DNA from 4 places in the Streptomyces sp. NPDC048106 genome. Region 3 is predicted to be linked to each of the others. Evidence: riboswitches for the same ligand, from Rfam matches in the RefSeq annotation. Region 3 holds a riboswitch; each other region holds the start of a gene.

What was found. A riboswitch is a leader RNA that binds a small molecule or an ion and turns the genes downstream of it on or off. The one in region 3 is predicted to bind cyclic di-AMP.
Region 1: it holds a riboswitch for cyclic di-AMP, as region 3 does, so the genes downstream of both, AB0927_RS18840 (transglycosylase SLT domain-containing protein) here and AB0927_RS10560 (transglycosylase family protein) in region 3, are expected to answer to the same signal.
Region 2: it holds a riboswitch for cyclic di-AMP, as region 3 does, so the genes downstream of both, AB0927_RS07760 (M23 family metallopeptidase) here and AB0927_RS10560 (transglycosylase family protein) in region 3, are expected to answer to the same signal.
Region 4: it holds a riboswitch for cyclic di-AMP, as region 3 does, so the genes downstream of both, AB0927_RS19055 (M23 family metallopeptidase) here and AB0927_RS10560 (transglycosylase family protein) in region 3, are expected to answer to the same signal.

The regions. Positions count from the first base shown of each region.
Region 1 is NZ_JBEZND010000016.1:148,472-156,033, reverse strand. Features, by position in the region: gene AB0927_RS18855 (ABC transporter ATP-binding protein) at 1-695, opposite strand, end outside; gene AB0927_RS18850 (DUF2092 domain-containing protein) at 723-1,958, opposite strand; gene AB0927_RS18845 (polyprenyl synthetase family protein) at 2,250-3,260, opposite strand; cyclic di-AMP (ydaO/yuaA leader) riboswitch at 3,783-3,955, shown strand; gene AB0927_RS18840 (transglycosylase SLT domain-containing protein) at 3,960-4,445, shown strand; gene AB0927_RS18835 (HAD family hydrolase) at 4,506-5,318, opposite strand; gene fahA (fumarylacetoacetase) at 5,579-6,799, shown strand; gene AB0927_RS18825 (M56 family metallopeptidase) at 6,985-7,562, shown strand, end outside.
Region 2 is NZ_JBEZND010000006.1:16,183-23,744, forward strand. Features, by position in the region: gene AB0927_RS07750 (PrsW family glutamic-type intramembrane protease) at 1-1,301, shown strand, start outside; gene AB0927_RS07755 (aldo/keto reductase) at 1,321-2,265, opposite strand; gene AB0927_RS07760 (M23 family metallopeptidase) at 2,336-3,391, opposite strand; cyclic di-AMP (ydaO/yuaA leader) riboswitch at 3,399-3,567, opposite strand; tRNA gene AB0927_RS07765 (tRNA-Met) at 3,881-3,954, opposite strand; gene AB0927_RS07770 (dihydrofolate reductase family protein) at 4,019-5,182, opposite strand; gene lspA (signal peptidase II) at 5,207-5,743, opposite strand; gene AB0927_RS07780 (hypothetical protein) at 5,974-6,153, shown strand; gene AB0927_RS07785 (DUF2637 domain-containing protein) at 6,191-6,817, shown strand; gene AB0927_RS07790 (leucine-rich repeat domain-containing protein) at 6,826-7,557, opposite strand; gene AB0927_RS07795 (NADPH-dependent FMN reductase) at 7,554-7,562, opposite strand, start outside.
Region 3 is NZ_JBEZND010000008.1:66,825-74,386, forward strand. Features, by position in the region: gene AB0927_RS10535 (GNAT family N-acetyltransferase) at 218-661, opposite strand; gene AB0927_RS10540 (Ppx/GppA phosphatase family protein) at 667-1,638, opposite strand; gene AB0927_RS10545 (DUF501 domain-containing protein) at 1,635-2,174, opposite strand; gene AB0927_RS10550 (septum formation initiator family protein) at 2,220-2,696, opposite strand; gene eno (phosphopyruvate hydratase) at 2,847-4,133, opposite strand; gene AB0927_RS10560 (transglycosylase family protein) at 4,577-5,266, opposite strand; cyclic di-AMP (ydaO/yuaA leader) riboswitch at 5,271-5,440, opposite strand; gene AB0927_RS10565 (transglycosylase family protein) at 5,618-6,712, opposite strand; gene AB0927_RS10570 (DUF899 family protein) at 6,983-7,562, shown strand, end outside.
Region 4 is NZ_JBEZND010000017.1:35,184-42,745, forward strand. Features, by position in the region: gene AB0927_RS19040 (GNAT family N-acetyltransferase) at 1-2,585, opposite strand, end outside; gene AB0927_RS19045 (HPr family phosphocarrier protein) at 2,730-3,011, shown strand; gene AB0927_RS19050 (GntR family transcriptional regulator) at 3,322-4,008, opposite strand; gene AB0927_RS19055 (M23 family metallopeptidase) at 4,208-4,951, opposite strand; cyclic di-AMP (ydaO/yuaA leader) riboswitch at 4,964-5,122, opposite strand; gene AB0927_RS19060 (pitrilysin family protein) at 5,350-6,720, opposite strand; gene AB0927_RS19065 (pitrilysin family protein) at 6,738-7,562, opposite strand, start outside.

The sequences.
Region 1 (7,562 bases), on a different contig from region 3:
AGGTCGGCCGTCGCGCCCTGGGCGAGGAGCCGGCCGTGGGCCATCACGGCCGCGTGGGTGCACACCTGCTCGATCTCGTCGAGGAGGTGGGAGGAGAGGAAGACGGTGGTGCCGTCGGCGGCCAGTTCCCTGATCAGGCCGCGGATCTCGCGCATGCCCTGCGGGTCCAGGCCGTTGGTCGGCTCGTCCAGGACCAGCAGCCGACGGGGCCGCAGCAGCGCGGCGGCCAGGCCCAGGCGCTGCTTCATGCCGAGCGAGTACGCCTTCGCCCGCTTGCCCGCGGCGGCCGCGAGGCCCACCCGGTCGAGCGCGCCGGCGACCCGGGCGTGCCGGGTGCGTGGGTCGGCGGTCGGGTCGGCGGCGTCGTAGCGCAGCAGGTTGTCCCGGCCGGAGAGGTGGCCGTACAGGGCGGGGCCCTCGATGAGCGCCCCGACCTGCGGCAGGACGGTGCGGGCGGCCCCCGGCATGGGCAGGCCCAGGACGTGGGCCGTGCCGGAGGTCGGCTCGATCAGTCCCATCAGCATGCGGATGGTGGTGGTCTTGCCCGAGCCGTTCGGGCCGAGGAAGCCGAAGACGCTGCCCGCGGGGACGGTCAGGTCGAGACCGTCCACGGCGAGTTGTCCGCCCCGGTAGCGCTTGGTGAGGCCGCGCGTGGCGATCACGCCGTCCGCCGCCCCGGGCCGGACCGGGTCCATCGGCTTCCCCCCTCGACTCGGTACCGCTTACTTGCCCGCGTTCGCCGCCTTCACCAGCGCGTCCTTGGTGACCGCGCCGGCGTAGACCTTGCCGTCGTCGGTGATCAGGGCGTTGATCAGGCGGGTGGAGAAGACCGTGCCCTTGCCGAACTTGCCGGAGACCTTGTCGCCCAGCGAGCCGAGGACGCCGCCGAGGTCACTGCCCTTGGCACCGGTGGGCAGGCCGCCCTTGGCACCGGTGTCGAAGGTGGCGATGGAGGTCCAGCCCTTGCCGAGGACGGTGCCGCCGGACGCGCCCTTGGTGCCCTCCAGGCCCTTGGCGCCCTCGCCCTCCAGGCCCTTGCCCGAGCCGGGCTTCGCGGCGCCCTCGTCCGGGCCCTTTCCGTCCTTCTGTTCGGTGACCTTCGCGCCCTTCGGCGGGGTGAAGTCGAACGTCGAGGCGGCGGGCCGGGCGAAGGAGACCTCGGTGAAGCCCGCGTCGAGCACGGCGGCGCCGCCGCTCCTCGGGGTCAGCGTGAACTTCAGCGGCATGCCGGTCTTCGCGTCGACGGCGATGCTGATCGCGCCGACCGTGGTGCCGGACTGCCGGGGCTTGATCAGCAGCTTGTAGGCGTCGTGCCCGGCGACCTGGGCGGTGCCGTCGACGGTCACCGACGTGGTGTCGTCCACCGCCTTCAGCGCCTGCTCGGCGAAGTCCCCGGGCGTGGCCGGGGGCTCGGCCCGGCGGTCCTTGCCCGCGGCGGCCTCGGTGCCGTGGGAGACCTGGCCGCTCTTGCTGTCGTAGCCCCAGACGTCCTTGCCGTTGTGGATGACGCTGTACTCGGAGCCCTGCTCCAGGAGCGACAGCTTCTGCCGGTCCGGGCCGTCGGCCGCGACCCGCAGGGTGTGCGTGCCGGAGACCAGCTCGGTCAGCCGGGACCGCGGGTCGGCCGCGGAGCCGGAGCCGGAGCCCTGGGTCAGGCCGGAGGCGAGGCCGCTCTCCAGGCCGCCGAGGTCGGGCAGGCCGAGGTCGGTGCTGATCTTCACGGTGCCGGACAGCTGCTGCACGTCCGACTTGGCGATCTTGTCGATGAGCTGCTGCGCGGTGACCTTGGGCAGGTCGGGGTCGCCGGAGTCGGCGAGCGCCGGGACCAGCCCGATGGTGGCCGCGGCCACCCCCACCACCGCGACCGGGACGGCGTACCGCGCGGCCTTGCGCCGGCCCGAGCGTGTCTCCTCGTCCCGCGCGGCGCCCACTGCGTCGTCGGATTCGTACGGTGCCATGTGTGCCTTACCTCCGTCGTCGGCGGCGGCTGCCCTCACGTTGGTCCACCCGAGCCGCCATTCTCACCCGAATCGGTGAGGATTGGTGATGTCCGTGGTGTCCATACGACCAAATCCGCGGTGAGGAATCGTCAGACCACGGAGCCAACTCGGCGTACGACTGCGGTATGACACGCACGGGGCACCCCTAGGGGTGCGACAGGGGCTCGAACGCATCCCTACGGGCAGGATGCGGCAGGCGTCCGGGTACGGCCATCCGGTGGGCGCCGAACGGGTGCCGGTCACCGCCGGTCAACCTGCCCGGTGGACCACCGCGTCGCACAGCTCCATCAGTGCCACCTTGGCGTCGCACTCCCGCAGCGGCGCGAGCGCGGCGCGCGCCTCCTCCGCGTACCGCACGGTGTCCCGGCGGGCCTGTTCCAGGGCGGGGTGGGCGCGCAGCGTGGCCAGGGCCTCGGCGAGCCGGGCGTCGTCGCTGAGGTCGGAGTCCAGCAGCTCGCACAGGGCGAGGTCCTCGGGCAGGCCGAGCCGGGCGGCCCGCTCGCGCAGTCGCAGGACGGGCAGGGTCGGGATGCCCTCGCGCAGGTCGGTGCCGGGGGTCTTGCCGGACTCGCGGGACTCGGAGGCGATGTCCAGGACGTCGTCGGCGAGCTGGAAGGCCACGCCGAGCCGCTCGCCGTACTGGGTGAGCACGTCCACGACCGTCTCGTCGGCGCCGGACATCATCGCGCCGAACCGGCAGGACACCGCGACCAGCGAGCCCGTCTTGCCGCCGAGCACGTCGAGGTAGTGCTCGACCGGGTCGCGGCCGTCGGAGGGGCCGGCGGTCTCCAGGATCTGGCCGGTGACCAGGCGTTCGAACGCGAGGGCCTGGACCCGGACCGCCTCGGGGCCGAGGTCGGCGAGGATCTGGGAGGCGCGGGCGAAGAGGAAGTCGCCGGTGAGCACCGCGACGGAGTTGCCCCAGCGGGTGTTGGCGCTGTCCACGCCCCGGCGTACGGCGGCCTCGTCCATGACGTCGTCGTGGTACAGCGTGGCCAGGTGGGTCAGCTCCACGACCACGGCCGACGGCACCACACCGGGCGCGTAGGGGTCGCCGAACTGCGCCGCGAGCATCACGAGCAGCGGCCTGAAACGCTTCCCGCCGGCCCGTACGAGGTGCTGGGCGGCCCCCGTGATGAACGGGACCTCGCTCTTCGTGGCCTCTAGCAGGCCTTCCTCGACAGCCGCCAATCCGGCCTGGACATCGGCTTCGAGAGCCTGGTCCCGCACGCTCAGCCCGAACGGCCCGACGACGGTCACGAGGGGTCTCCTGTCTGCTGGTGTCTGCTGGCGATTACGCGGTTTGTCGATAGGTCGCTGCCATCACTCAAGTCAGCGTATCCGGTCCGGTTTCGATCACCGATAGCGCCCACCCGTCCAGCCTGGGCGGTATCGGATCATGGCCGACATACCTCTGATCGGATGATGGCAACAGACATTTATTGACTTAACAGGAAATCTGGAACTTCGTCGCGACCCCAGAGGTGAGCGGAGTACCGACTCCACCCCACCGAGGGACGAATCCCCTATGCCCGATTTAACGTAGTTTGCCATTTCGTGAGTTGGGTCACCCGAACGCCTTCCCGACGAACGCCCGCCAACACCCCTTCCCGCCTTGCGCGGCAAGCGAGTTGAGCGTTGGCAGTCGCAAAGGATCAAGTACCCCATAGGCTGATGATCAAGGTCAAATGCCGCGATGTATCAATCTGGCACTTGTTCCCGACATGTGCTCTCGCATACGTTCCCGACCCATCAGGCGGACGCCTAATCCTGCCGCCGCCTGTAAACCCATCGACGAACTCATTCGTACGGCAGGAGCGGGGGACCCAGGTAAGTCGCCGAACCGCGTGTTCGCACCGGGACGGCTGGGGTATAGCCACGCCTCTCACCAGGCGCGGCCGGGCACCTCCCCGCCCGAACCCGACAGCTCACCTCGCAGGCGTAGGAGAGGAACACCCCATGCCTGCTGCCGTTCAGCCGCGCCGCACCCGTGCCAACCGTCTCGTCCGTCTGATCGCCGTCGCCGGCACCGGCGCCGCCGTGCTCGCCATGCCGCTCGTGGGCGCCGCCACCGCGTCCGCCGCCACCGGCACCACCTCGGCCGCCACCACCCCCGCCGGGTACCCGAACAACCTCGACGGCTGGATCCGCGAGTCCCGCGCGATCATGGCCGAGAAGGGCATCCCGGGCTCCTACAACGGCATCTACCGGAACATCATCCGGGAGTCCTCGGGCAACCCGAACGCCATCAACCTGTGGGACTCCAACGCGGCCAAGGGCATACCGTCCAAGGGTCTGCTCCAGGTGATCGACCCGACCTTCAACGCGTACCACGTGGCCGGAACCTCGTTCAACATCTACGACCCGGTCGCCAACATCACCGCCGCCTGCAACTACGCCGCCCACCGGTACGGCTCGATCGACAACGTCTTCGGCGCCTACTGACCGGCCCCGGGCCGCAACGGCGTGAGCCGTGGAAGCCCGTGGCACCACCGCTGTTCCCGGTCACCCGGCCGGGAACAGCCTTTCGAGGACGACGGCGATGCCGTCGTCCTCGTTCGACGTCGTGACCTCGTCGGCGACCGCCTTCAGCTCGGGGTGGGCGTTCGCCATCGCGATCCCGTGCGCCGCCCAGCGGAACATCGGGATGTCGTTGGGCATGTCGCCGAAGGCCAGGGCCCGTTCCGCGGGGACCCCGAGCCGCTCGGCGGCCAGCGCGAGGCCGGTCGCCTTGGTCACCCCGCACGGCTGGAGCTCCACGGTCCCGGGCCCCGACATGGTGACCGTGGCCAGCGAGCCCACCACCGAGCGCGCCACCGCCGCCAACTCGTCGTCCGAGAGGGCGGCATGGCGCAGCAGCACCTTGCTGATCGGCGCCCGCCACAGCTCGGCGCGCCGGGCCACCCGGACCGCGGGCAGGGTCGGGTGAGGCATCCGGTAGCCGGGCTCGATCAGGGTGAGCCCGTCCGTGCCGTCCTGGTCGACGGCCGCGAACACCTGGCCCACCTCGGCCTCGATCTTGCCGAGCGCGGTCTCGGCCAGCTCCCGGTCCAGCCGGACCGACGACACCAGACGGCCGGTCCCGGCGTCGTAGACCTGCGCGCCCTGTCCGCACACCGCGAGCCCCGTACTGCCGAGGGCGGCCAGCAGGGGGCGCACTCTGGGAGCCGGGCGGCCGGTGACCACCAGGTGCCGGGCCCCGGCCCGCGTCGCCCGCGCGAGCGCGGTCAGCGTGCGCTCGGAGACGGTGTCGTCGCCGCGCAGCAGCGTCCCGTCCAGGTCGGTGGCGATCAGTGCGTACGCGGGGGAGGGTGCCATGATCAGAGAATACGGACCCGCGCCCTCCACCGACTCCCGTGCCATTCCCCGTACTTGCGCGCCGCGTCCCCGTTCCCGGAAGGCCGCCGGGCCGGAACTGCCGCCGCCGAAGCAGCTATTCGGACATTACGAACTCTTGAGGCACTACGGTGGCAACCCCCTGGCCACTGCCCAAGACCGGTATCCCGGCCGTAACGTGTGGCCTGACCACATGGAACGCATCGCCATGCATGGCCTGGATGAGAGCGAGGCAGTACCCCATGCCCCCCTTCGACGTCCCCGAGGGCGACCCCTTCGGTCCGCACAACCTTCCCTATGGCGTGTTCTCGCCCTCCGGCAGCCGGGAGCGCAGGGTCGGCGTCCGGCTCGGGGACCAGGTCCTCGACGCGGGCGCCGCGGCCGCCGCCCTCGGCTCGCCGCACCAGGCGCTGCTCGCCCGCCCCACCCTCAACCCGCTGCTGGCGGCCGGGCGCGCGGCCTGGACCGAGGTGCGCGGCGCGCTCACCTCCTGGGTCACCGACCCCGCCCACCGCGAGACGCTGGAACCCCTGTTCCACCCGCTGTCCGAGGTGACCCTGCACCTGCCCTTCGAGGTCGCCGACTACGTCGACTTCTACGCCTCGGAGAACCACGCCCGCAACGTCGGCAAGATCTTCCGCCCGGACGCCGCGGACTCCCTCACCCCCAACTGGAAGCACCTGCCGATCGGTTACCACGGCCGCTCCGGCACGGTCGTGGTCTCGGGCACGGACGTCGTACGGCCCTCCGGGCAGCGCAAGGGCCCCGCCGACCCGGCGCCCGTGTTCGGCCCCTCGATCCGGCTGGACATCGAGGCCGAGGTCGGCTTCGTGGTCGGCGTGCCCAGCGAGCAGGGGACCCCGGTCGCGCTCGGCGACTACCGCGAGCACGTCTTCGGGCTGTGCCTGCTCAACGACTGGTCCGCGCGGGACATCCAGGCCTGGGAGTACGTCCCCCTCGGCCCGTTCCTCGGCAAGTCCTTCTCGACCTCCGTGTCGGCCTGGATCACCCCGCTCGACGCCCTGGAGCACGCGCGGGTGACCCCGCCCGAGCGCACCCACCCGCTGCTGCCCTACCTGGACGACGCGGCCCCCGGCATCGAGCCCGGCGGCTACGACCTGCGGATCTCCGTGGCCATCAACGGCGAGGTGGTCTCCGAGCCGCCCTTCTCCACCATGTACTGGACCGCCGCCCAGCAGCTCGCCCAGATGACCGTCAACGGCGCCTCCCTGCGCACCGGCGACCTGTACGGCTCCGGCACCGTGAGCGGGCCCGAGGAACGCCAGCGCGGCTCCCTGCTGGAGCTGACCTGGAACGGGCGCGACCCCCTCGAACTCCCCGACGGCAAGCGCGCCTTCCTGGAGGACGGCGACGTGGTCACCATGACGGCCTGGGCACCCGGGGCGGACGGGGGCCGGGTGGGCCTCGGTGAGGTGACCGGGCGGATCGTGCCCTCGGCCTGAGCCGGCGGCGGGCGCCGCGCGGCGGGACGGGAGCGGACGGTTCGGCCCCGACACCTGCCTCGCGGCGCCCCTCTTCGTCATACTGGCGGCAGCACGCACCACCCGCGGCGGCCGCCCGCGCGCCCCGCCCGGCTTCGTACCACCCATACCCGAACCCCTCTCGGATCAGGAACCGGAGCCCCGGCATGACCGTCTGCCTGCTCCTGCTCACCGTCGTCGCCCTGACGGCGGCCGGGCCGGCCCCGCGCGCGCTGACCCGGGCCGACTGGCCCGACCGGGAACCCGTGGTCGCGCTGTGGGTGTGGCAGTGCCTGGTCGCCACCGTCCTGCTGTGCTGTCTGGCCGCGCTGACGCTGGGCGCCGCGGCGGTCTTCCACACCGTGCGCGACCATGTGTTCGCCCCGGCGCCGCCCGCCGTCACCGCCGCCTACGACCTCTCCGCGGCGCCGGTGTGGGCCGCCGTCCTCACCGTCCTGCTGGCCTGCGGCGCCGCCTGGACCACCGCGATGCTCGGCCGGGAACTGGTCGAGGCCCGCCGCAGCCGCGGCCAGGCGCGGGCCCAGCTACGCGAACGCGCCCCCGACCTGCCCGCCGGACTGCCGGTGGCGCGGGGCCCGATGCTGGTCCTGGAGGACGAGTACCCGGACGCCTGGTGGATGCCGGGGCATCCCCCGCAGCTGGTGGTCACCACCGGCGCGCTGCACCGCCTCACCGGACACCAGCTCGACGCGGTCCTCACCCATGAGCGCGGCCACGCGCGCGC
Region 2 (7,562 bases), on a different contig from region 3:
TGCGGTACGGCGCGCTGATCACGCTGCTGGCCATGTCCGGCCTGGTCATCCTGGCGCTGGTGCGCAAGGAGACCGGCACCGAGGGGTTCCTGGTGGGCCTCGGTCTCGCGGTGCTGCCGGTGCCCTGGCTGGTCACCGCGTTCCGCTGGCTGGACCGGGTGGCGCCCTTCGCCTGGCGGAACCTGGTGTTCGCGTTCTGCTGGGGCGCGTTCGCGGCGGCGCTCATAGCCATCGTCGCCAACAGCTTCGCGACCAAGTGGATAGCCACCTCGACCGCGGACCCGGCGGGCGCCAACACCCTCGGCGCCACCGTGATAGCCCCGATCGTCGAGGAGTCCGCCAAGGCCGCGGCCGTCCTGCTCGTCTTCCTCTTCCGCAGGCGCGAGTTCACCGGGATCGTGGACGGGATGGTGATAGCCGGGATCACCGCCACCGGGTTCGCGTTCACCGAGAACATCCTCTACCTGGGCACCGCCTTCGGCGCCGACCAGGTCACCGGCGGCCACGGCGTCGTCTCCGTCACCGCCGCCACCTTCTTCGTGCGCATCGTGATGTCCCCGTTCGCGCACCCCCTGTTCACCACCTGCACCGGCATCGGCTTCGGCCTCGCCGCGCTGTACGGGCCCCGCGGGCGCGCCCGGCGCCTGCTGGTGCCGCTCGGCGGACTGCTGCTCGCGATGTGCATGCACGCCCTGTGGAACGGCTCCGCCAGCTTCGGCCAGTACGGGTTCCTCGCCGTCTACGGCGCCTTCATGCTGCCCGCGTTCGGGCTGCTGACCTGGCTCGCGATCTGGACCCGGCAGCGGGAGCTGCGCACGGTGCGCGAGGAGCTGCCGGCGTATGTGCTGGCCGGCTGGCTGGGGCCGGCCGAACCCTTCGCGCTCGGCTCGATGCGCGCCCGCCGCATGGCCCGCGACTACGCCCGCCACCACGCCGGCCGCCCCACGGCACGCGCGGTGGCCCAGTACGAGACCCACGCCACCGCCCTCGCGCTCCTGCGGCAACGGGGCCGCCGCGGCCGGGCGGGCGCGGACTTCGCCGTACGCGAGCGGGAGCTGCTGGAGGAGCTGTGGCAGCGCCGGGAGGCCGCCCGGCCCGCCCTGGAGTACGCGGCCCGCACCGCGGCCCCCGTCGTCCCGATGGCGTGGGCAGCGGCGCCGTACGGGCACGCGTACGTGCCGGGACCGGGGTACGGCTATCCGCAGGGCCCGGGACATGGGTACGGCCACCCGCAGGGGCCGGGGCACGGGTACGGCTACCCGGCGGCGGCGCCGTACCCGTACAACCCGTACCGGGCGTGACGCCCGTGCCGGACGCGGCTTACGCCGACGCGTCCGTCAGCTTCTTCAGCTCGTCGTCCGTCAGCTTCAGGTCGGCGACGGCCAGCAGCGGCGGGAGCTGCTCCAGGGTGCGGGCCGAGGCGATCGGGGCGGTGACGGTCGGCTGGGCGGCCAGCCAGGCGAGGGCGACGGTGGCGTGCTGGGCGTCGTGCGCGGCGGCGATCTCGTCGAGGGCGGCGAGGACCCTCTGGCCGCGCTCGGACTCCGCGTAGTCCGCGGCCCGGCCGGCGCGCGCGCTGTCCACCTTCGTGCCGGGCCGGTACTTGCCGGTCAGGAAGCCCGAGGCGAGCGCGAAGTACGGCACGGTGGCCAGTCCCTCGCGGGCGGCGAGGTCCTGGAGCGGGCCCTCGTAGGTGTCGCGGGAGACCAGGTTGTAGTGCGGCTGGAGGGCCACGTAGCGGGCCAGGCCCTCGCGGGTGGAGAAGTCCAGGGACTCCTTGAGCCGCTCGGCGCTGATGTTGGACGCGGCGATCTGCCGGACCTTGCCGGCCCGCACCAGCTGGTCCAGTGCGCCGATGATCTCCTCGACCGGCACGTCGGGCTGGTCGAAGTGGGTGTAGTAGAGGTCGATGTAGTCGGTGCCCAGCCGGGCCAGGGAGGCGTCGGCGGCGGCCTTGATGTTGTCCGCGGACAGGCCCTGGTACCGCGGGTGCTGGCTGACCTTGGTGGCGATGACGACGTCGGAGCGGTTGCCGCGGGCCTTGACCCACTTGCCGATGACGGTCTCGGACTCGCCGCCCTGGTTGCCCTCGATCCAGGCGCTGTAGGAGTCGGCGGTGTCGATGAAGTTGCCGCCCCCGGCCGTGTACGCGTCCAGGACGGCGTGGGAGGTCTGCTCGTCGGCGGTCCAGCCGAAGACGTTGCCGCCCAGGCAGAGCGGGGAGACCTGGAGGTCGGAAGAGCCGAGTGTGCGCAGAGAAGTCATGCCCCGCATTCAACACCGGCGGCGGATGATCGCGTTCCGCCGCCGGTGCGCTTGCTCCGTGCGGGTTACGTCAGGGGGTGAGGCCCTTGTCGCGCAGCCAGGGCGCCGGGTCGATGGCGGTGGCCTGCCCGTTCGGGTGGACCTCCAGGTGCAGGTGCGGCCCGGTGACGTTGCCGGTGGCGCCGACGCGGCCGATGACCTCGCCGGTGGTGACCTTCTGGCCGACCGAGACGTTGATCGAGGACTGGTGGCAGAACCACAGCTCGGTGCCGTCGTCCAGGGTGAGGACGGTGCGGTAGCCGTAGGCGCCGGCCCAGCCGGCCTGGGTGATGGTGCCGCCGTGCACGGCCTTGATCAGGGTGCCGGTGGGCGCGGCGAAGTCGAGGCCGGTGTGGTAGCCGGAGGACCACATGGCGCCGGGCTGCCCGAAGGTGCCGGTGATCGTGTACGAGACGACCGGCAGCGTGTACTGCTTGGCCAGCTCGGCCAGCCGCTTGGCCTCGGCCGCCTTCTTGGCGTCGGCCTCCGCCTTCGCCTTGGCGGCGGCGGCCTTGTCGGCGGCCTCCTTCTCCGCCTTGGCGGCCGCCTCGTCGGTCTGCTGCTGGGCGGCGGCGACCATCGCGGCGGTGGCCTTGCTGTCGGCCTGGCCCTGCTGCTGCTCGGCCTGGGCCATGATCCGGTTGCGCAGGGCCTCGCCGGCGCCGGTGTTCTCGCTGCCCTCGGTGGTCTGCCCGAGGTCGGTGAGCGCGGTGGCGGTCTGCGCCTTGGGCGCGTCGGTGGAGTCGTCGCCGAAGAGGTGCTCGACGGTGGACAGGTGCGGCACCGAGACCTTGTGCAGGTCCGGCATCGAGATGGAGACCGGCGGCTTGCCGGTGTTGGCGCTGGCGATGCCGCCCGCGCCGACCGCCGCGATCACACCGACGCCGAGGACGGTGGAGCTGCGGGCGAAGCCGCCGCGCTGCTTGGCGACGCGGTGTCGGCCGCGGACCGGAGCGACGGACTCCTCGGTGGGGTTCCACTCCTCCCAGGGGCCGTCGCCGTCGGGGCCGGGGCCGTAGCCGAACGACTCGGGTTCGCGCTGAGCGGGCACGAACGGGGCTTCTGGGGCAGGCCGGTTGGACGCCACGGAGGCGTGCTCCTTTCCTTCCGCCGCCTACCGGGTTAGCTGACGGGTTCGGAGCAGGAAGGTCTCCTACGCGCGTGGACCGCTCGTGGACTCGCTGAGTTCACGACGATTTCCGCGTGATTCACCCCAAAGTGGTGGTTCCCCGGTTCCCTCGCGGGATTCGGCGCGTGCGCACGGAGCCGCCTCGGGTGACGGCTGGGACGACCGCGCTGCGTTATCGAACGTTAATAGACCCAGAGGGAACTTTCCAAGCCGCTCGGCTTGATCATTAACGCTCCGACCGGGGGACTTAACGCCCAGGACGCCGTCAAACCGGGCGAGTTGACCCCGGTTCACTAACCATCGAGTTTTTGACGGTGACTCAGATGTTATGCGCACGGCGGTCGCTCGGTCACTGGGGGTAACCCCCCTGTCGAGGGCCGGAAAACCAGAGCCGGCAAACACTCAGGGCCGGAATCCAAGAACTGGATTCCGGCCCTGAGTCTTCAGTAGCGGGGACAGGATTTGAACCTGCGACCTCTGGGTTATGAGCCCAGCGAGCTACCGAGCTGCTCCACCCCGCGGCGATGTCTCTACTGTACGCCATCACCAGGGCAGAAAGCACATCGGTTACGACGGGACCGCCGCTCAGCCCAGCAGGTGCCGGTTCGGGGCCTTGGCCAGGGCCTCGTACTCGGGCAGCACGACGACCTCGGCGCCCCCGCCCACCAGCACCCCCGTGCCGTCGGCCGCCACGACGAACGTGTCCGGCTCCCGCCAGGCGGTCACCACCCGGCGCACCCCCGCCCGCAGGATCAGCTCGGCGCAGGGCGCGGGGCGGGAGGCGCGGCGGGCGCAGGGCTCCAGGCTGCTGTAGACGGTGGCGCCTGGCAGCCGCGGGTCGGCGGGGTCGGTCTTGGCCAGCGCCGCCTCCTCCGCGTGCGCCACCGGGTCCCCGCCCTCGCGGGAGTGGCCGCGGGCCAGCTCGGTGCCGTCGGCGGCGACCACGACCGCGCCGACGCTGAAGGCCGTCCGCGAGGGCGGGCACAGCGCGGCCAGCTCACAGGCGGTGCGCAGCCAGTGCCGGTCGGCGGCGGTGGGCACCGGGCCGGCGCCGGGCGCGGTGGGCTCGTAGCGCATGAGCACGACGTCCTCGATCCGGCGGGACTCGACGAGCCGCAGCCGTCCCTCCTGGTAGCGGCCGGCGCCGAACAGCCGCGGTGCGGCCGGATCGCCCACGATCAGCGGGGCGACCACGAGCTGGAGCTCGTCGGCGAGGCCCTGCTGGAGGAGCTGGGTGTGCACGGCGGCGCCGCCCTCCACCATCAGCCGGCCGACCCCGCGCACCGCGCGCAGATGGCCGAGCAGGGCCCGCCAGTCCAGCTCCGGGCCGAGCGGGACGACCTCGGCGGAATCACCGAGGAGGCGGGCGGCCCGCGCGGCACCCTCGTCGGTCGTGTAGACGAGCTTGTCGCCGCCCGTGTGCCAGAAGCGGGCCTCGGGGTCGAGGTCGCCGGTCTCCGTGACGGTGACCTTCAGCGGGTACTCCGGCCTGCCCTGCGCGCGGCGGGCCGCGCGGCGCTCGGCGGAGCCGACCAGCAGACGGGGGTTGTCGGCGCGGATCGTGCCGGCGCCGACCAGCAGGGCGTCGGCCCAGGCCCGTACCGCGTCGACCCGGTCGAAGTCGGCCGGGCCGGACAGCAGCAGCCGCTCGGGGCCGGTGTCGTCCAGGCAGCCGTCGAGGGAGACGGCGGCGGACAGCAGCACGTACGGGTACGGCGCGGACTCGGGGAAGGCTCGCTCGGTGCTCATCGGCTCAAGTGTGCGGCCCCGTCGTCAGCCGGTCTGCTCCCGGGGGAGGCGCGCGTCGGCCAGTTCGTGCCCGAAGAGGGACAGGACGACGATCAGGACGCCGCCGCAGGTGATCGCCCAGTCGGCGAGGTTCATGACGCTGAAGTCGCGCACCGAGACGAAGTCGACCACCGCGCCCCGCATCCCGCCCGGCGAGCGGAAGAGCCGGTCGGTCAGATTGCCGACCGCGCCGCCCAGCAGCAGCCCGAGGGCGATCGCCCACGGCGTGCTGGTCAGCCGGCGCGACACCCGCACGATGACGGCGGCCACCGCGAGCGCGATCAGCGTGAACACGAGGGTCGTCGCGCTGCCCATGCCGAAGGCCGCGCCGGGGTTGCGCTGCACCCGCAGCTCCAGCCAGGACCCGAGCACCGGCACGGAGTCCCGGCCCTCCAGCTCCGCGACCACCGCGAGTTTGCTCCCCAGATCGACGGCGTAGGCGACGGCGGCCACCAGCCACAGCACCCACACCCGCCGCCGCGCTCCGGACGCCTGGGGTTCCTGAGGTTCTTGGGGTTCCAGGTGTTCCTGGGGTTCCCCGCCCCCGCTCGACTCGCTCCGCGTCACGCTCGTACTCCTCCCCGGTTCCCGCCCAGCGTACGGGCCGCCCGGCGGGGCGTCACCGCGCACGAGGACCCCGACAGGTGCATTCGTATTTTCGCTACGTGCGGTCATAGGACCGGCGAACCCCGCTTTCGAGCTACAGAAGCACCCGAATGCCCCACACCCTCTGGTCCCGAAAGCCTCGTTAGTTGACCGTGGCACGCACTGAGAGACGCACAGCGCTGAATCTCCACTCGCCGGTCACATTCCGGCTGGAGGGCAAGAAACGCGAGGTGTTCACCGACGGCTGTTCAGATCTTCTCGACGACTTCTTGCAGAGGATCCGCCAGCTGGAGAGTGAGTACCTGCGGGCGATGGTGAGGCTCTAGGACCCAGCCGATGGACAGGATTCACGAGGAAGACGTTGTGGGTGACTACGAGTTCAGCACGCTGGAGATGCAGTGGGACCCGGTCGAGGAGCTGGCCCAGATGCTGTCCGGCGCGTCCGCCGAGAATCCCGACCCGGCCCCGCCGCACGGCAGGTCCAGCCACCGGAGGAACCGCCGGCGTATCCGTACCGAATCCGGATTGCTGCGCGACAAGGGGCGCGGAGCCCCCGTCACGCTGCTGATCGCGTCCATCTCGGTGTGCGCGCTGTGCATGCTGGGCTGGTCCTTCTCCTATTCCTACGCCCAACTCCGCGTCACCGCTTCGTCGGTGCTGCCGATGCGCCTCGCACAATGGTGGCCGTTGACGGTGTACGGACCCTGGCTCGTGGCGGCGCTGTCCATTCTGCGGGCGACGGTGCAGAACCGAAGTGCCAAGCGGTCGTGGGGAGTTCTGCTGGGCGCCTCCGTGATGGCGGTCGGCCTGTGCGTCTGCCATGCGGCGCACTCCCCGCTTTCGCTGATCATCTTCGGAATTCCGCCGATCACCGCGCTGGTGTGCTTCTGGGAGATCGTCGGCCAGGTGTCCTCCAAGGTGAGCCATCCCCGGCACGCCGCGCACAGCCGCCGCAATCCCAAGGCGCAGGGGCCGTACCCCACCAGGTGAGCGCGCCGTCACAGCAGGACGACGCACCCCCGGCGCTCCAGCTCGGCCACCGGCGGCGACTCCCGGGTGCAGGCGTTCCAGCGCAGGTCCAGCTTCTCCAGCGAGGGCAGGTCCACGATCCAGTCCGGCAGCCGGGTGAGCCGGTTGCTCCGCACGTCCAACTGGCGCAGCAGGGGCAGGCCGGCGAGCGCGTCCGGGAGCGCGGCCAGCGCGTTCTCGCGCAGGTCCAGGTGGCGCAGCTCGCGGAGCGCGGCCACGGACGCCGGCAGCCCTTCCAGTGCGTTGCCCCGGAGCCAGAGTTCGCGAAGACCGCGGAGGTCGCCGACGGTGTCGGGCAGGGCGGTCAACCGGTTGTGCTGGGACCGGAGTTCGACGAGTCCGGCCATCCGGCCGACGGCCTCGGGCAGGGCGGTGAGGGCGTTCTCCCCGACGTTGAGATACCGCAGCCGCGTCAGGTTCCCCAGCTCCTCGGGAAGCTCGCTCAGCTCGTTGTCGTGAAGGTAGAGGCAGCCGTCGAGCCCGGTCAGCTCCCCGATCTCCCGGGGCACCGAGGTGAGCCGGTTGTGCCCGAGGTCCAGGGTCCGCAGCCCCCGCAACCGCCCGAGGTCGCCCGGAAGCTCCGTGAGCCCGTTGTCCGCGAGGATGAGGACCTGGAGCCCGGTGCGCTCCCAGACCTGCTCGGGCACGCGGCCCAACTGGCGGCGCCAGAGATCCAGCACCTGTGCGGGGTCCGTGATCACGCCGC
Region 3 (7,562 bases):
TCATCTGAACATGTTCAAACGGGTTTTGACCCCTTGGAAGGGCCAACCGGCCCCTTCCGACGGCACCCCGGACCCATTTCCTTGTGAAGAACTTCACGAAGCTTTTCGCCCGGGTACGCACGAGGGGCCCGCAGGGGCCCCTCGGAGACGCTCAAACGTTATCCGGCCTGCTCAGCCAGATGCTACTGATGGGTAACAAAAGAGACCCAGACCACGCTCAGCGGGCCGGCTCGCGCACCATGAACACGTCCACCGGGTCCTCGGTCTCCACCGTGAACCCGTGGCGCTCGTACAGCCGCCGGGCCGGGCTGCCCCGCAGCACGTTCAACCGGACGGGGACACCGCCCCGGTCACAGCGCGCCAGCAGGTCGCGCAGCACGCCCGAGCCGATACCGCCGCCCTGAAGACGCGGCGCCAGGTAGAAGTGCTCCAGCCAGTGGGCGTCCTCGGCCGGCCGCAGCGCCACGCAGCCCGCGAACACGCCGTCCACCTCGATCACCCAGGTGTGTGCCGGCTCGAACCCGTCCCGCAGCCGCTGCCGCACCCGCTGCTCGTCGTACCGCCCGAGCCGTTCCAGATCCCGCCGCAGCACCACGGCACGCAGCTCGGCCACCGCCTCGACATCCGACGCCGAGGCCCGCCGGATGTCCCAGGCCGCCATGAGCGTCAGCCGCCCTGCTTGCCGTGCTCGGTCTCCTCGGCCACCTTGAACGCGATGCCGTCCAGGATGTCGTGCTCGCTGACGACGACCTCCTCGGCACCCGTGCGCTCCATGATCGCGAGGAGGACCAGGGAGCCGGCGCCGATGACGTCGACGCGGCCCGGGTGCATGGAGGGGATCGTGGCGCGCTCGGCGTGCGTGGAGTGCAGGAGGCGCTCGGTGATCTCCCGGACGCGGGCGCGCGAGACGCGGGAGTGGTGGATGCGCGCGGAGTCGTAGTCGGGCAGGTCCTGGGCGATGGCCGAGACGGTGGTGACCGACCCGGCGAGGCCGACCAGGGTGCGCGCCTCGCGCAGCGGGACCGTCTGCTCGGCGAGGTCCAGGGCGGCCTCGATGTCGGCCCTGATCGCGGCGATCTGCTGCTCGGTGGGCGGATCGGAGACCTCGCCGCCGTGCACCAGGTGCCGTTCGGTCATCCGCACGCAGCCGACGTCCACGGAGCGCGCCGCCCGCACCTGGCCGTCGCCGACGACGAACTCGGTGGAGCCGCCGCCGATGTCCACCACCAGGTACGGCGTGGCGAGGTCCGTGCGGCCCGCCAGTTCCCTGGTCGCGCCGGTGAAGGAGAACTCGGCCTCCTGGTCGCCGGTGATGACCTCCGGCTCGACGCCGAGGATGTCCAGGACGCCGCGCACGAAGTCGTCGCGGTTCTCGGCGTCGCGGGAGGCGGAGGTGGCGACGAAGCGCAGCCGCTCGGCGCCGTGCTCCTTGATGACCTCGGCGTACTCGCGGCACGCGGCGAAGGTGCGCTCCAGCGCCTCGGGGGCGAGCCGGCCGGTGCGGTCGACGCCCTGGCCGAGCCGCACGATCGTCATCCGGCGGTCCAGCTCGACCAGTTCGCCCGTCGCCGGGTCCGCGTCGGCGACCAGCAGCCGGATGGAGTTCGTACCGCAGTCGATCGCGGCGACCCGGGTCACTGCGCCTCCCCCTTCGATTCCTCCGGCAGCGTCACGCACGCGCCCTTGCGCCACCACTGAGGCAGCATCGCGAGCGCCTCGTCGCCGAGCGGGTTGACGCCGGGGCCCGCGGCCAGCGAGTGGGCCACCAGGACGTGCAGGCACTTCACCCGGTCCGGCATGCCGCCCGCGCTCGGGAAGCCCGCGAGGACCTCGATCTCGTCCCGGCGCCGGATGTAGTCCTCGTGCGCGGCCCGGTAGGCGGCGGCCAGCTCCGGGTCGCTCCCCAGGCGCTCGGTCATCTCCTTCATGACGCCATTGGCCTCCAGCGTGCCGATGGCCGAGGCGGCCTTGGGGCACGTCAGGTAGTACAGCGTCGGGAAGGGGGTGCCGTCGGGCAGGCGGGGTGCCGTCTCCACGACGTCCGGCTGACCGCAGGGGCAGCGGTGCGCGATGGCGCGCAGGCCCCGCGGGGGACGGCCGAGCTGCTGCTTGAAGGCCTCGACGTCCGCGTCGGTGGGCTCGGTGCGCGAAGTGGTGGGCGGGGGGGTTTCCATGACTGCTTTCAGAGTGGCTTTCTGTGGGTCACCGGCGCGGGCCGGTCACTGGTCGGAGGCGTCGGACTTGTCGACCCCGTCCCAGATGTTCGTGTACCAGGGCCGGCGGGCGGCCCCGAGGTCGGTGCGGGACTGCCGGGCCGCGCCCGGGTCGACCACCACGTACCCGGTCTCGCCGGGCATCACGTAGTGCAGACGTCGGCGGATCTGCTGCTCGGCGTAGGCGTCGTCCTGCCAGCGCGCCTTGAGGTCGCGCAACTGTTCGACACGCTTGCGGGCGTCGGCCCGCTGCCGCTGGAGGTCGGAGATCTGGGCGCGCTGTGAGACGTACTGCCGCATCGGGTAGGCGAGCGCGACCACCAGCGAGCACAGCACCAGCGCGAGCAGCGCGGCCCGGCCGGTCAGCCGGGAGCGCCGGGCCTGCCGCTTGGTCTGCGAGCGGTAGACCCGGGCCGCCGTCTGCTCGCCGAGCAGCCGCAGCCTGGTCGCGGTGGAGAAACGGTCCCGGTCCCTTGCCGCCATGTCGGCTCTCCGCCTCCCCTTTCACGCCCTTTTCGCGCCGTTCTCACGCGGTTTCTCACGTGGTCGCACACGTGCGTACGTCCCCGGACACGGTACGGGACCGGGTACGGGGACGTACGGACGACGGGCCAAGAGGTGGCCCGGGGCGGGTCAGCCCTTGAAGCGCGGGAAGGCGCTGCGGCCGGCGTACACCGCGGCGTCGTCCAGGATCTCCTCGATGCGCAGCAGCTGGTTGTACTTGGCGACGCGCTCGGAACGGGCCGGGGCGCCGGTCTTGATCTGACCGCAGTTGGTGGCGACGGCCAGGTCGGCGATGGTGACGTCCTCGGTCTCGCCGGAGCGGTGGGACATCATGCACTTGAAGCCGTTGCGCTGGGCCAGCTCGACGGCGTCCAGGGTCTCGGTCAGCGAGCCGATCTGGTTGACCTTGACGAGCAGGGCGTTGGCGGTGCCCTCCTCGATGCCGCGGGCCAGGCGCTCCGGGTTGGTGACGAACAGGTCGTCGCCGACGAGCTGGACCTTGTCGCCGAGCTTGTCGGTGATGACCTTCCAGCCGGCCCAGTCGTCCTCGAACAGCGGGTCCTCGATGGAGACCAGCGGGTAGGCCGCCACCAGCTCCTCGTAGTACTCCGTCATCTCGGCGGCGGAGCGCTCCTTGCCCTCGAAGAGGTACTTGCCGTCCTTGTAGAACTCGGAGGCGGCGACGTCGAGGGCGAGGGCGATCTGCTCGCCGGGCGCGTAGCCGGCTTCCTTGATGGCCTCAAGGATCAGGTCGAGCGCCTCGCGGTTGGAGCCGAGGTTCGGGGCGAAGCCGCCCTCGTCGCCGAGGCCGGTGGCCAGGCCCTTGCTCTTCAGGACCTTCTTGAGGGTGTGGTAGACCTCGGCACCCCAGCGCAGCGCCTCGGAGAAGGACTCCGCGCCGATCGGGGCGATCATGAACTCCTGGATGTCCACGTTGGAGTCGGCGTGCGAGCCGCCGTTCAGGATGTTCATCATCGGCACCGGCAGCAGGTGCGCGTTGGGGCCGCCCAGGTAGCGGAAGAGCGGCAGGTCGGACGCCTCGGAGGCGGCGTGCGCGACGGCCAGCGAGACGCCGAGGATGGCGTTGGCGCCGAGGGAGCCCTTGTTGTCGGTGGCGTCCAGGTCGAACATGGCCTGGTCGATCAGCCGCTGCTCGGTGGCGTCGTAGCCGACCAGCTCCGGGCCGATCTGCTCGATGACGGCGAGGACGGCCTTCTCGACACCCTTGCCCAGGTAGCGGTTGGGGTCACCGTCGCGCAGCTCGATGGCCTCGAAGGCACCGGTGGAGGCGCCGGACGGGACGGCGGCACGACCGGTGCTGCCGTCGTCGAGGCCGACCTCGACCTCGACCGTGGGGTTGCCTCGGGAGTCCAGGATTTCCCGGGCTACGACGACGTCGATGGACGGCACGAGCATCTCCTTCTTGGATGTGACGCTGGAAGTGCGGGGCGGCCTGCCTTGCGGCTGTGCCTTGCGACTAGAGCCTAACCGTCCCGGGGTCGCCGGCCACCGACCGACCGTCTGGTGGGCGACGGGGACGCAGGGAAACGGTACCCATTGTTCACCGCCGGAACAAAGGGGTTCGGGATGAGACCTCGCTGAAGTACGGGAAAACGAAAGACCCCGTCCCGGCGCGAACGGGGGAAAACGCGCCGGAACGGGGAGCCCGTGGGGACGGGGATCGGGCCCGGGTCCCGGGGGCCGCATGGGGGGTGCGGGCCCCAGGGCCGTGGGGGCGGGCCTCGGGGTGGGGGCGGAGCGGACTCTCACCGAGTCCGCCGGGGGCCGCCCCCTGGCGGGTCCGGCGGGCCGGGGCGGCTGTGAGCGGGGCCGTACGGCCCGGCGGCCGGACCGGACGGCTACTTCAGGTGGAGCTGCTGGCCCGGGTAGATGAGGTCGGCGTTGGCGACGATGTCCTTGTTCAGCTCGAACAGCTTCTTCCAGCCGCCGGCCACGTGGCGCTCGGCCGCGATGGAGCTGAGGGTGTCGCCCTTGACGACCTTGTACTCGCCGTCGCCCTTCTTGACCTTCTCACCGGTCGGGGTGGTGACGGTCTTGCTCGTGGACTTGGCCGGGGCGGTGCGCTCGGTGGAGCGGGTGGCGGCCTGCTGGTCCGTGGAGCGGGTGGCGGTGCTCTTCGACGCGCTGTCCGGCGTGGCGGCCGACGCGGCGGAGCCGCCGTACGGGGTGCTGGTCAGGCCCGTGCCGCAGACCGGCCAGGCGCCCTTGCCCTGCGCGGCGAGGACCTTCTCGGCGATGGCTATCTGCTGCGGCTTGGTGGCCTTGTCGGCGGTCGAGGCGTAGGCGGTGCCGCCGTACGCGGCCCAGGTCGAGGCGGAGAACTGCAGACCGCCGTAGTAACCGTTGCCGGTGTTGATGGACCAGTTGCCGCCGGCCTCGCACTGGGCGACCGCGTCCCACTGGGAGGCGGTGGCGGCGGAGGCGCTGCCGGACGCCATCAGCGGGGCGGCGCCGGCGACACCGGCCAGCGTGACGACGCGGACGGCCTTGAACGGACGACGGTGCTTGCCCTTGCCGGAAAACAGCATGGAACGATCCCCTCACCGACGCCTACGAGGTGAGCTGTCGGGTTCGGGCCGGTTGAGTTGCCCGGCCACCCCTCCGTCCGGAGGCGTGGCTTCACCCCAAGCCGGTCCGGCATCAACTGCCGGGCCCGGCACTTACCTTGGGTCCCCCGCTCCTGCCTGCGGCGCTTGACGCGACGACTGTTCCCGGGCAGCCGCTGGCAGGATTCGGCGTTGCGGCGGCCGGGGCCCGTGGTGACGAGCGGCCTTGACCGTAGCCACGTGATCCGCGGAATTTCAAAGACGATCAGGGCTTCTGAGACTCATCCCACACTTTCGCCAAAACGGACATTTAGCGATCAAATAGGGCGTCAACTAGCCCTGTTCCGCGCCCGTTTCGTCACTGACTTTCAGGGTCTGACCGGCGGTGATGTGGTTCGGGTCGGCGCCTACGACCTTCTTGTTCGCGGCATAGAGCGCGTGCCATCCGCCGTCGACGTCAAGGGAGTCGGCGATGGCGCTCAGCGAGTCGCCGCCGCGGACGGTGTAGGTGTCCCCCTCGCGGGACGCGTGCCGCCCGGCGGACGAGCCGTTCTGCCCGTTTGCCGCGCTTTCGTCCCCGTTGTCGCCGCGATGGCGTCCGACGCCGAGGGCTCCGGTGTCGACCAGGTCCCAGGAACCGACGCTCTGCTGGGCGTCGTCCGGGGTGCCGGTGGACGGAGCGGGCGCCTGGGCGGTGCCGGCCGGGGCGGACGGCGTGGCCGGGGCGGAGGGGTCGGCCGGGTAGGAGGAGTCGGACGGGTCCGGGGTGGGGACGCCGGTCTCGGGGGCGCCGGTGGGCCGGCCCTGGGTCGGGCTCGCGTGCCTGCCGGTCTGCTTGCCGGAGCCGTGGGCCGGGGAGCCGGAGGGGTCGGTGGGGTTCGAGGAGTCGGACGGGTCGGTGGTGGAGGCGCTGCCGGAGCCGGTGCCCGCCTGGTCGCCGCCCTGCGAGCCGGCCGAGGAGGAGGGGTCCGGCAGGCCGGACGAGCCGGTGGTGCCGCCGTCCTGGCCGCCGCCGGTGCCGCTGACACCCGGATCGACGTCCACCGAACCGGAGTTCGAGGTCAGCCCGGACAGCAGGGCGCAGGTGGCCCAGGGCAGGGTGCCCTTGTCCTTGAGGATCCGCTCGGCCACGGCGATCTGCTGCGAGCGGCTGGCCTGGTCGGCGGAGGAGGCGTACCGGGTGCCGCCGTACTGGACCCAGTCCTCCTGGGATATCTGGAGACCGCCGTAATAACCGTTGCCGGTGTCGGCGCTCCAGGAGCCGCCGCTCTCGCACTCGGCGATCTTGTCCCAGGTGGTGGCGTCGGCCGCGTGGGCGCCGGTGGCGCCGAGCAGCGGGATAGCGATGGCCGAGCCGGTCACGCCGGCCGCGACGAGGAGGGCCGGAGCCTGACGGGGGCGGCGGTGACGACCGTTCCCGGAGATCATGCGGAAGCCTTTCGTGCGACTGCTGGGGCCGGCGCGGCGGATGGTGCCGGGCCGCCACGCTGAGGGGTGAACGTATCGGCACCCGATGACTTGTCACAAGTTCATGCCGCGCGGATCACGTGAAGATCACAGAGACGGATGTTCCTCCTCCGCTCCGTCACACACCTTTTCACCCGTCGGGAACGGCGGCGCCTCACCCCGGGCGCACCCGGTGCCCGGAACCATGGAACCGACCTGTTCCGGAGGGCTTTTCATCCAGGAGGACACCCGATGCGGCACACCCGGTTGCACGGTGAGTCCGCGGAGTACCTCGCCGCCCGCGAGGAACTGCGCGGCGCCGAGATCGAGCTGATGCGGCAACGCGAACGGGTCGCGGCACTGCGCCGGTCGCTGCCGCCGGGGGCCGAGGTCGGCGAGTACGTCTTCCTGGAGGGCCCCGCCCGCCTCGACGCGGGCGACACGCCCGTCCGCGAGGTCGCGCTGGGCGAGTTGTTCACCGGCGGCCCGGAGCGGCCGCTGCTCGTCTACCACTTCATGTACGGCAAACGGCAGACCGATCCCTGTCCGATGTGCACCCTGTGGCTCGACGGCTTCGACGGCGTCGCCCGCCATGTCGCCCGGAACGCCGACCTGGTGGTCGTGGCCGCCGCCGACCCGGCCGCCCTGCGCCGGCACGCGCGCGCCCGCGGCTGGTCCCGGCTGCGGCTGCTCAGCGCCGGGGACAGCACCTTCAAGTACGACCTGGGCAGCGAGGACGAGGACGGCGTCCAGGACTCGACCATCTCCGTCCTCACCCGGGACGCGGACGGCACGGTCCGCCACTTCTACTCCGCGCACCCCCGGATGGCCG
Region 4 (7,562 bases), on a different contig from region 3:
TCCCGGTCGGTGACCGGGATCAGCCGGTGCGCCGTGTCGCCCAGCAGCTGCGACGGCGCGCCGGCCAGGCCGAAGGACAGCACGGCCCCGGCCGCCGGGTCGATCACGGCCCGTACGACGGTGTCGACGCCCCGGGGCGCCATCCCCTGCACCACCGGCCGCAGCTCCTCCGGCTTGCCGAACAGCTCGCTCAACTCCGCGTACGCCCGCCGCAGTTGTTCCTCGTCCGCCAGGTCCAGGCGTACGCCGCCCAGGTCGGCGCGGTGCCGCAGGTGCGGGGCGGTCGCCTTCAGGGCCACCGGGTAGCCGAGGGTGCGGGCGGCCTCGGCGGCGGCGTCGGCGGTGGGCGCGGAAAGCGCGCGGCGCACCCGGATGCCGTACTTCGCGAGCAGCTCGCAGGTCTGCGCGTCCGAGATCGTGAGCCCCTCCCCCCGCGCCAGCAGCTCGCCGATCAGCCGCGCGGCCCCCTTCTCGTCGATGTCCTCGTACTCCGGGACCCGACCGGGCTCGGCCGCGTCCCGGCGCCACTGCCCGTACCGGACGGCCTCGGCGAGGGCCCGTACGGCGCGCTCGGCGGCGGGGTAGGCGGGGATGAGGCGGGTGCCTTCCGGTGCCGCCGGCGCTCGCGCTCCCGCGGCGGGCGAGGGCTCCGCGCGGTGGCGGGGAGGCTGGGCCCCGCCTTCGGTGCCGGGTGCCCGCTCCACGGACTGGGGCGCGGTACTGGCCGCCGCGGAGAGCGCCTCCGCCAGCCCGCCGAGCTCCACATGCACCACCAGCACCGGTTTCCCCGGCGCCGTGGCCGCGGCCGAGCCCAGCGCCTGAGCCAGCTCCGCGTCCCCGGGCGACGCCTCCCCGATCGCGGGTATCGCCGTCACCACGACGGAGTCGTTCGTGTCGTCGGCCAGCGCGGCGCTGAGCGCCCGGTGGAAGTCCTCCGGCGTCGCCCCGGTCGTCAGGTCGAGCGGCCGCGCGGGCCGCAGCCCCTCCGCGAGGCACCGGTCGTACGTCAGCACGCCCAGCGACTCGGAGTTCCCGAGGATCGCCACCCGCGGCCCGGCGGGCAGCGGCTGCCGGGCGAGCAGCAGACCGGCGTCGACCAGCTCCGTGATGGTGTCGACCCGGATCACCCCGGCCTGCCGCAGCAGCGCGGACACGGTCGCGTGCGGCAGCCGCGTCGCGCGCACCGCGTGGCCCTGCGGTGCCGTACCCGTCCCCTGCACCACGACCAGCGGCTTCGCCGCCGCCGTGCGCCGGGCGAGCCGGGTGAACTTGCGCGGGTTGCCGATGGTCTCCAGGTACATGAGGACGACGTCGGTGTCCGGGTCGTCGTACCAGTACTGGAGGACGTCGTTGCCGGACACGTCCGCCCGGTTGCCCGCGGAGACGAACGTGGAGACGCCGCTGACGCCGGTCACCCCGCCCCCGCGCCGGTGCAGCCGGGACAGCAGGGCGATGCCGATGGCGCCGGACTGGGCGAACATGCCGATGCGCCCGGGGCGCGGCATCTCGGGGGCGAGGGAGGCGTTGAGCCGTACGTCCGGGGCGGTGTTGATGACGCCGAACGCGTTGGGTCCGATGATCCGCATGCCGTACGCGCGGGCCTGCCGCACCAGCGCCCGCTGCCGCTCCCGCCCCTCGGGACCGCTTTCCGCGTACCCGGCGCTGAGCACGACGAGCCCCTGCACGCCGTGCTCCCCGCACTCGGCGACCACCGCCGGCACGTACTCGGCCGGTACGGCAACGACGGCGAGGTCCACCGGGCCGTCGATGTCCCGCACACAGCGGTACGCGGCCACCCCGTCGGCCTCCGCCAGGTCCTCGGGGAAGGCCTTGTTCACCGCGTACAGCCGGCCCGGGTACCCGGCGTCCCTGATGTTGGCCAGGACGCTGCGGCCCACCCCGCCGGGCGCGCGGCCGACGCCGATGACCGCGACGGAGCCGGGCGCGAGGAGCCGCTGCACCGAGCGGGCCTCGGCGCGCTGCTCCCGCGCGTACTGCACGGCGAGGGCGCGGTCCGTGGGTTCGAGGTCCAGCTCCAGGCGTACGACGCCGTCCTCGAAGCTGCGTTTCTGGGTGTACCCGGCGTCCGTGAACACCTTGATCATCTTGGTGTTGGCGGGCAGCACCTCGGCGGCGAAGCGGCGGATGCCCCGCTCCCGGGCGACGGCCGCGATGTGCTCCAGCAGGGCGGAGGCGACTCCCCGGCCCTGGTGGGCGTCCTGCACCAGGAAGGCGACCTCGGCCTCGTCGGCGGGGCCGGACGCGGGCGCGCCGCCGGCCCCGATGCGGTCGTAGCGCACGGTCGCGATGAACTCGCCGCCCACGGTGGCCGCGAGACCCACCCGGTCCACGAAGTCGTGGTGCGTGAAGCGGTGGACGTCCTTGGCGGACAGCCGGGGGTAGGGGGCGAAGAAGCGGTAGTACTTGGACTCGTCCGAGACCTGCTCGTAGAAGTGGACCAGATGGTCGGCGTCGTCGACGGTGATGGGCCGAATGCGGGCGGTACCTCCGTCCCGCAGGACCACGTCCGCCTCCCAGTGCGCGGGGTAGTCGTACCGGCCCTGCGGTTCCGCCGAGGTTCGCATGGGCCCCAGGGTACGGCTCGCGTCCGGCAACGGCGCGGGGCAGTCTGTGGAGCACGGCGGAGGGGGCGCGAGCCCCTCTTCTGGCCCGCTTCACGATATGGAAGACTGGTCTAGACAACCCTGAACAGTGAAGGGCAGCAACACATGGCTGAGCGCCGCGTCAACGTCGGCTGGGCCGAGGGTCTTCACGCCCGCCCCGCCTCCATCTTCGTCCGGGCCGCCACGGCCGCAGGCATCCCGGTGACGATCAGCAAGTCCGGCGGCACCCCGGTCAACGCGGCCTCCATGCTGGGCGTGCTGGGCCTGGGCGCCCAGGGCGGCGAGGAGATCGTGCTCACCTCCGACGCCGAGGGCGCGGACGCCGCCCTCGACCGGCTGGCCAAGCTGGTCGCCGAGGGCCTGGAAGAGCTGCCCGAGACCGTCTGAGCCCCGAGCGCCCGCCGGGCCGGCCGGACTGTCCGGCCGGCCCGGCGGGCGCTTCACGCGGCGGTGGCCGTCAACTCCGGCTGGCCGCCGGGTCCTTGCCGGACGCCGTGACCGTCAGTGTCACCGCGGCGGGCGGGAGGGTTTACGGGGTGCCCTGGACCGGAAAATCGCGCCGGGCCCCGCCGGACTGCGCCGCCTCGGCACTTTCGGGGTACCGCGGAATTCACCGGGACATGGAATTCACGGCAGCCGGGAAATAGGGAAATGGCCACCCGCTGAATATCCCCCCACTTTGTATACGGCACCCGTGTTAACACCGTGCACCGGACATGTTTACGGTATGTTGCGAGATACCCGGGCGTTCCGCGGCGCCGGGGATCCGCAGCCGGTGCGCGGCCGTCGTGCGCTGGGTGTGCAGCGCGGTCACCGCGCGGGCGCGCTCGTCGTCGCCGCGTGCCACCGCGTCCACGATCGCGCCGTGCTCCGCCCACGCGCCGACCAGGTCCGGCGGCGCGTCCACCGTGTACATCCAGGCGATCTTGTGGCGCAGCTGGGTGAGTGTCGAGGTCAGTGAGGGGCTGCCGCAGGACTGGGCCAGCGTCTCGTGGAACCAGCCGTTCAGGGCGCGCAGGTCCTCGCCGCCGCCCGTCCTGGCGCGCTCCTGCCCCAGCCGGACCAGGCCTCGCAGCACCTTCAGATGCGCCTCGGTGCGGCGCCGGGCGGCCCGCGCGGCCCCCAGCGGCTCCAGGAGCAGGCGCATCTCCAGCAGGTCGGCGGCCTCCTGCTCGGTCGGCTCGGCCACGCAGGCGCCCGCGTGCCGGCGCGTCACCACGAAGCCCTCCGCCTCCAGGGTGCGCAGGGCCTCGCGCACGGGGACGCGCGAGACGCCGTAGCGGCGGGCGAGCACCTCCTCGGTGAGGCGGCCGCCGCGTTCGAGGGCGCCGGTGACGATGTCGTCCCGGATCGCCGTGCACACCGAGTGCGCCGGAATACGCATGACCGACCTCCGCCTTAATACCCGCGACACGACGCCGACGACGGACGCGTCTTTTCCGTGACTCTATTCCACCGGGCCGGAATTTCCGACGGCGGACCGGAATCATGGATATTTTTTGGACAGATTCCGGCGGCGACGGCCGTGGAATGGCGAAAGCCCCGGCTCAGTGGCCGGGGCTTTCGATGCCGTGCGGGGTCGGTCAGACGTCCACGCCGTGGTTGCGGAGGTAGGCCACGGGGTCGACGTCGGAGCCGTAGTCGGGGCTGGTGCGCGCCTCGAAGTGCAGGTGCGGGCCGGTGACGTTGCCGGTCGCGCCGGACAGGGCGATCTGCTGGCCCGCGGCGACCTGCTGGCCCACCGTGACGCCGATGGAGGACAGATGGCCGTACTGGGTGTACATGCCGTCGGCCATGCGGATCACGATCTCGTTGCCGTACGCCCCGCCCCAGCCGGTGGAGACGACGGTGCCGACGCCGACCGCGTGCACGGAGGTGCCGGTCGCCGCGTGGAAGTCGATACCGGTGTGGGAGCCGGAGGACCACAGAGAGCTGCTGGCCATGTAGCCGGTGGACACGTAGGAGTGCGCGATCGGGGCGACGAAGGTGTTCAGCCGCTTGCGCTCGGCCTCGCGGGCGGCCCGGGCCCTGGCCTGGCGCGCCTCCTTCGCGCGCTCGGCGGCGGCCTTCTCGGCCGCCTGGTGCTCGGCGATCCGCTGCTGGGCGGTGGCCTGGGCGTCGATGTGCTCGGCGAGGTCGTCGGTCGCGGCGAGCACGGGGGTGAGGCCGGTCTGCTCGGCGGTTTTCTCGGCGGCGAGCGCCGGGGACGCGGCGAGGGTGCCGATGACGCCGGTGGTCGTGAGGGCCGCGACTCCGGCCGCGTGAACGGTGGTTCGCTTGACCCGGCCGGGCTTGCGGTGCTTCCCGGTGGCGCACATGAACGCCATGCGTGTGGCTGTCCTTTCCTTCCCTCTCGCCTACCGGGTTAGCTGACGGGTTCGGAGCAGGAAGGTCTCCTACGGGCCCGCACGTCTCGCGCGGATGCCCGATTCACCCCAGGGGACGGTGGGTCCCCGGCTCCCCTGGCTCGCGCCTCGGGGACTCGGCGATGGCTGTCCGGTGCCGCGGCTGCGGCGCACTGCCCGACGGACAACCCGGACGACGCTAAGCGGACCGGCTCTCAATCCTCAAACGGAACGCGGCTTTTGTAGCGCATCCCACAGGGCAGACAGGCAACCTCCGTATCAATTCGGACATCCTGAGGAGAGAGTGGAACAAAGTGGGGCCCTGACGACCCGTAGGCCGTCAGGGCCCCACCCCGCAAGGGGCCTGCCCGTAGGTGCCGTTACTCGGCGGCCACCACGGTGACCTCGCCGATGCCCAGCGCCTCGACCGGTGCCTTGATCTGCGCGGCGTCACCGACCAGGACGGTCACCAGGCGGTCCACCGGGAAGGCGTTGACGACCGCCGCGGTGGCCTCCACGGTGCCCGTCGCGGCCAGTTGCCGGTAGAGCGTCGCCTGGAAGTCGTCGGGCAGGTGCTGCTCCACCTGGTCGGCGAGCGTGCCCGCGACGGCCGCCGCGGTCTCGTACTTCAGCGGCGCGACGCCGACGAGGTTCTGCACGGCGACGTCCCGCTCGGCGTCGGTCAGGCCCTCCGCCGCGAGGGTGCGCAGCACCTTCCACAGGTCGTCGAGCGCCGGACCGGTGTTGGGGGTGTCCACGGAGCCGCTGATGGCGAGCATGGAGGCGCCGTTGCCGCCCGGGCCGGAGCGGAGCACCTGCCCGAACGCGCGCACACCGTAGGTGTAGCCCTTCTCCTCGCGCAGGACGCGGTCCAGGCGGGAGGTGAGGGTGCCGCCCAGGCAGTAGGTGCCGAGCACCTGGGCGGGCCACACCCGGTCGTGCCGGTCCGCGCCGACGCGGCCGATGAGCAGCTGCGTCTGGACGGCGCCGGGCCGGTCCACGATGACCACGCGTCCGGTGTCGTCGGCCGTCACCGCGGGCACCGGCCGGGGCTCGCCCGGGGTGCCGGTCCAGGCGCCCAGGGTCTCGCCGAGCAGCGCGTCCACGTCGATGCCGGTCAGGTCGCCGACCACGACCGCGGTGGCCGTGGCGGGGCGCACGTGACGGTCGTAGAAGGCGCGCACGGCGACCGCGTCGATCTTCTCGACCGTCTCCTCGGTGCCCTGGCGCGGCCGGGACATGCGCGTGGACGCCGGGAACAGCTCCTTGGAGAGTTCCTTGGCGGCCCGGCGGGCGGGGCTGGCCAGCTCGTGCGGAATCTCGTCCAGGCGGTTGCGGACCAGCCGCTCGACCTCGCTGCCGGCGAAGGCGGGGGCGCGCAGCGCGTCGGCGAGCAGGCCGAGGCCCTTGGTCAGACGCGAGGCGGGGACCTCCAGGCTCAGCCGGACGCCGGGGTGGTCGGCGTGCGCGTCGAGGGTGGCGCCCGCGCGCTCCAGCTCGGCGGCGAACTCCTCGGCGGAGTGCTTGTCGGTGCCCTCGGAGAAGGCTCGCGCCATGATGGTGGCGACGCCGTCCAGGCCGGCCGGCTCGGCCTCCAGGGGGGCGTCCAGGAGCACCTCGACGGCGACGACCTGCTGACCGGGGCGATGACAGCGCAGCACGGTCAGGCCGTTGTCGAGCGCGGCGCGCTCGGGGGCCGGGAAGGCCCACGGCTTCGCCTCGCCGGCCTGCGGCTGGGGGTGGAAGTCCATGGTGGCGAGCTGCTCGGTCACTTGGCCGTCTCCTCGTTCTCGTTTCCGGCCTCTACGGTGGCCTCCGACTCCGGGTCCTCGGGCACGTCGGCGTCCTCGACGGCCTGCGGGGACTTCGGCTCGTAGACCAGGACCGCGCGGTTGTCGGGGCGCAGCCGGGCCTTGGCGACCTCCCGGACCTCCTCGGGGGTCACCTCCAGGATGCGGTGCACGGCGTTGAGGGCGAGCTGCGGGTCGCCGAACAGGACGGCGTAGCGGCACAGTTCGTCGGCGCGGCCCGCGACGGTGCCGAGCCGGTCCAGCCACTCGCGCTCCAACTGGGCCTGGGCGCGCTCCATCTCCTCGGGGGTGGGGCCCTCCTCGGCGAACCGGGCCAGCTCCTCGTCGATGGCGGTCTCGATGACCGGCACCTCGACGTCGCCGGAGGTCTTCACGTCCAGCCAGCCCATGGAGGGCGCGCCGGCCAGGCGCAGCAGGCCGAAGCCGGCCGCGACGGCCGTGCGGTCGCGCCGCACCAGCCGGTTGTACAGCCGGGAGGACTCGCCGCCGCCGAGGACGGTCAGGGCGAGGTCGGCCGCGTCGCACGCGCGCGTGCCGTCCTGCGGCAGCCGGTAGGCGGCCATCAGGGCGCGCGCCGGGACCTCCTCGACGACGACCTCGCGCAGCTGCCCGCCGATGACGTCGGGCAGGGTGCCGTCACGGGGCGCGGGCTTGCCGTCGTGGGCCGGGATGGTGCCGAAGTACTTCTCGATCCAGGCGAGGGTCTGCTCGGGGTCGATGTCGCCGACCACGGAGAGCACCGCGTTGTTCGGCGCGTAGTAGGTACGGAAGAACTGGCGGGC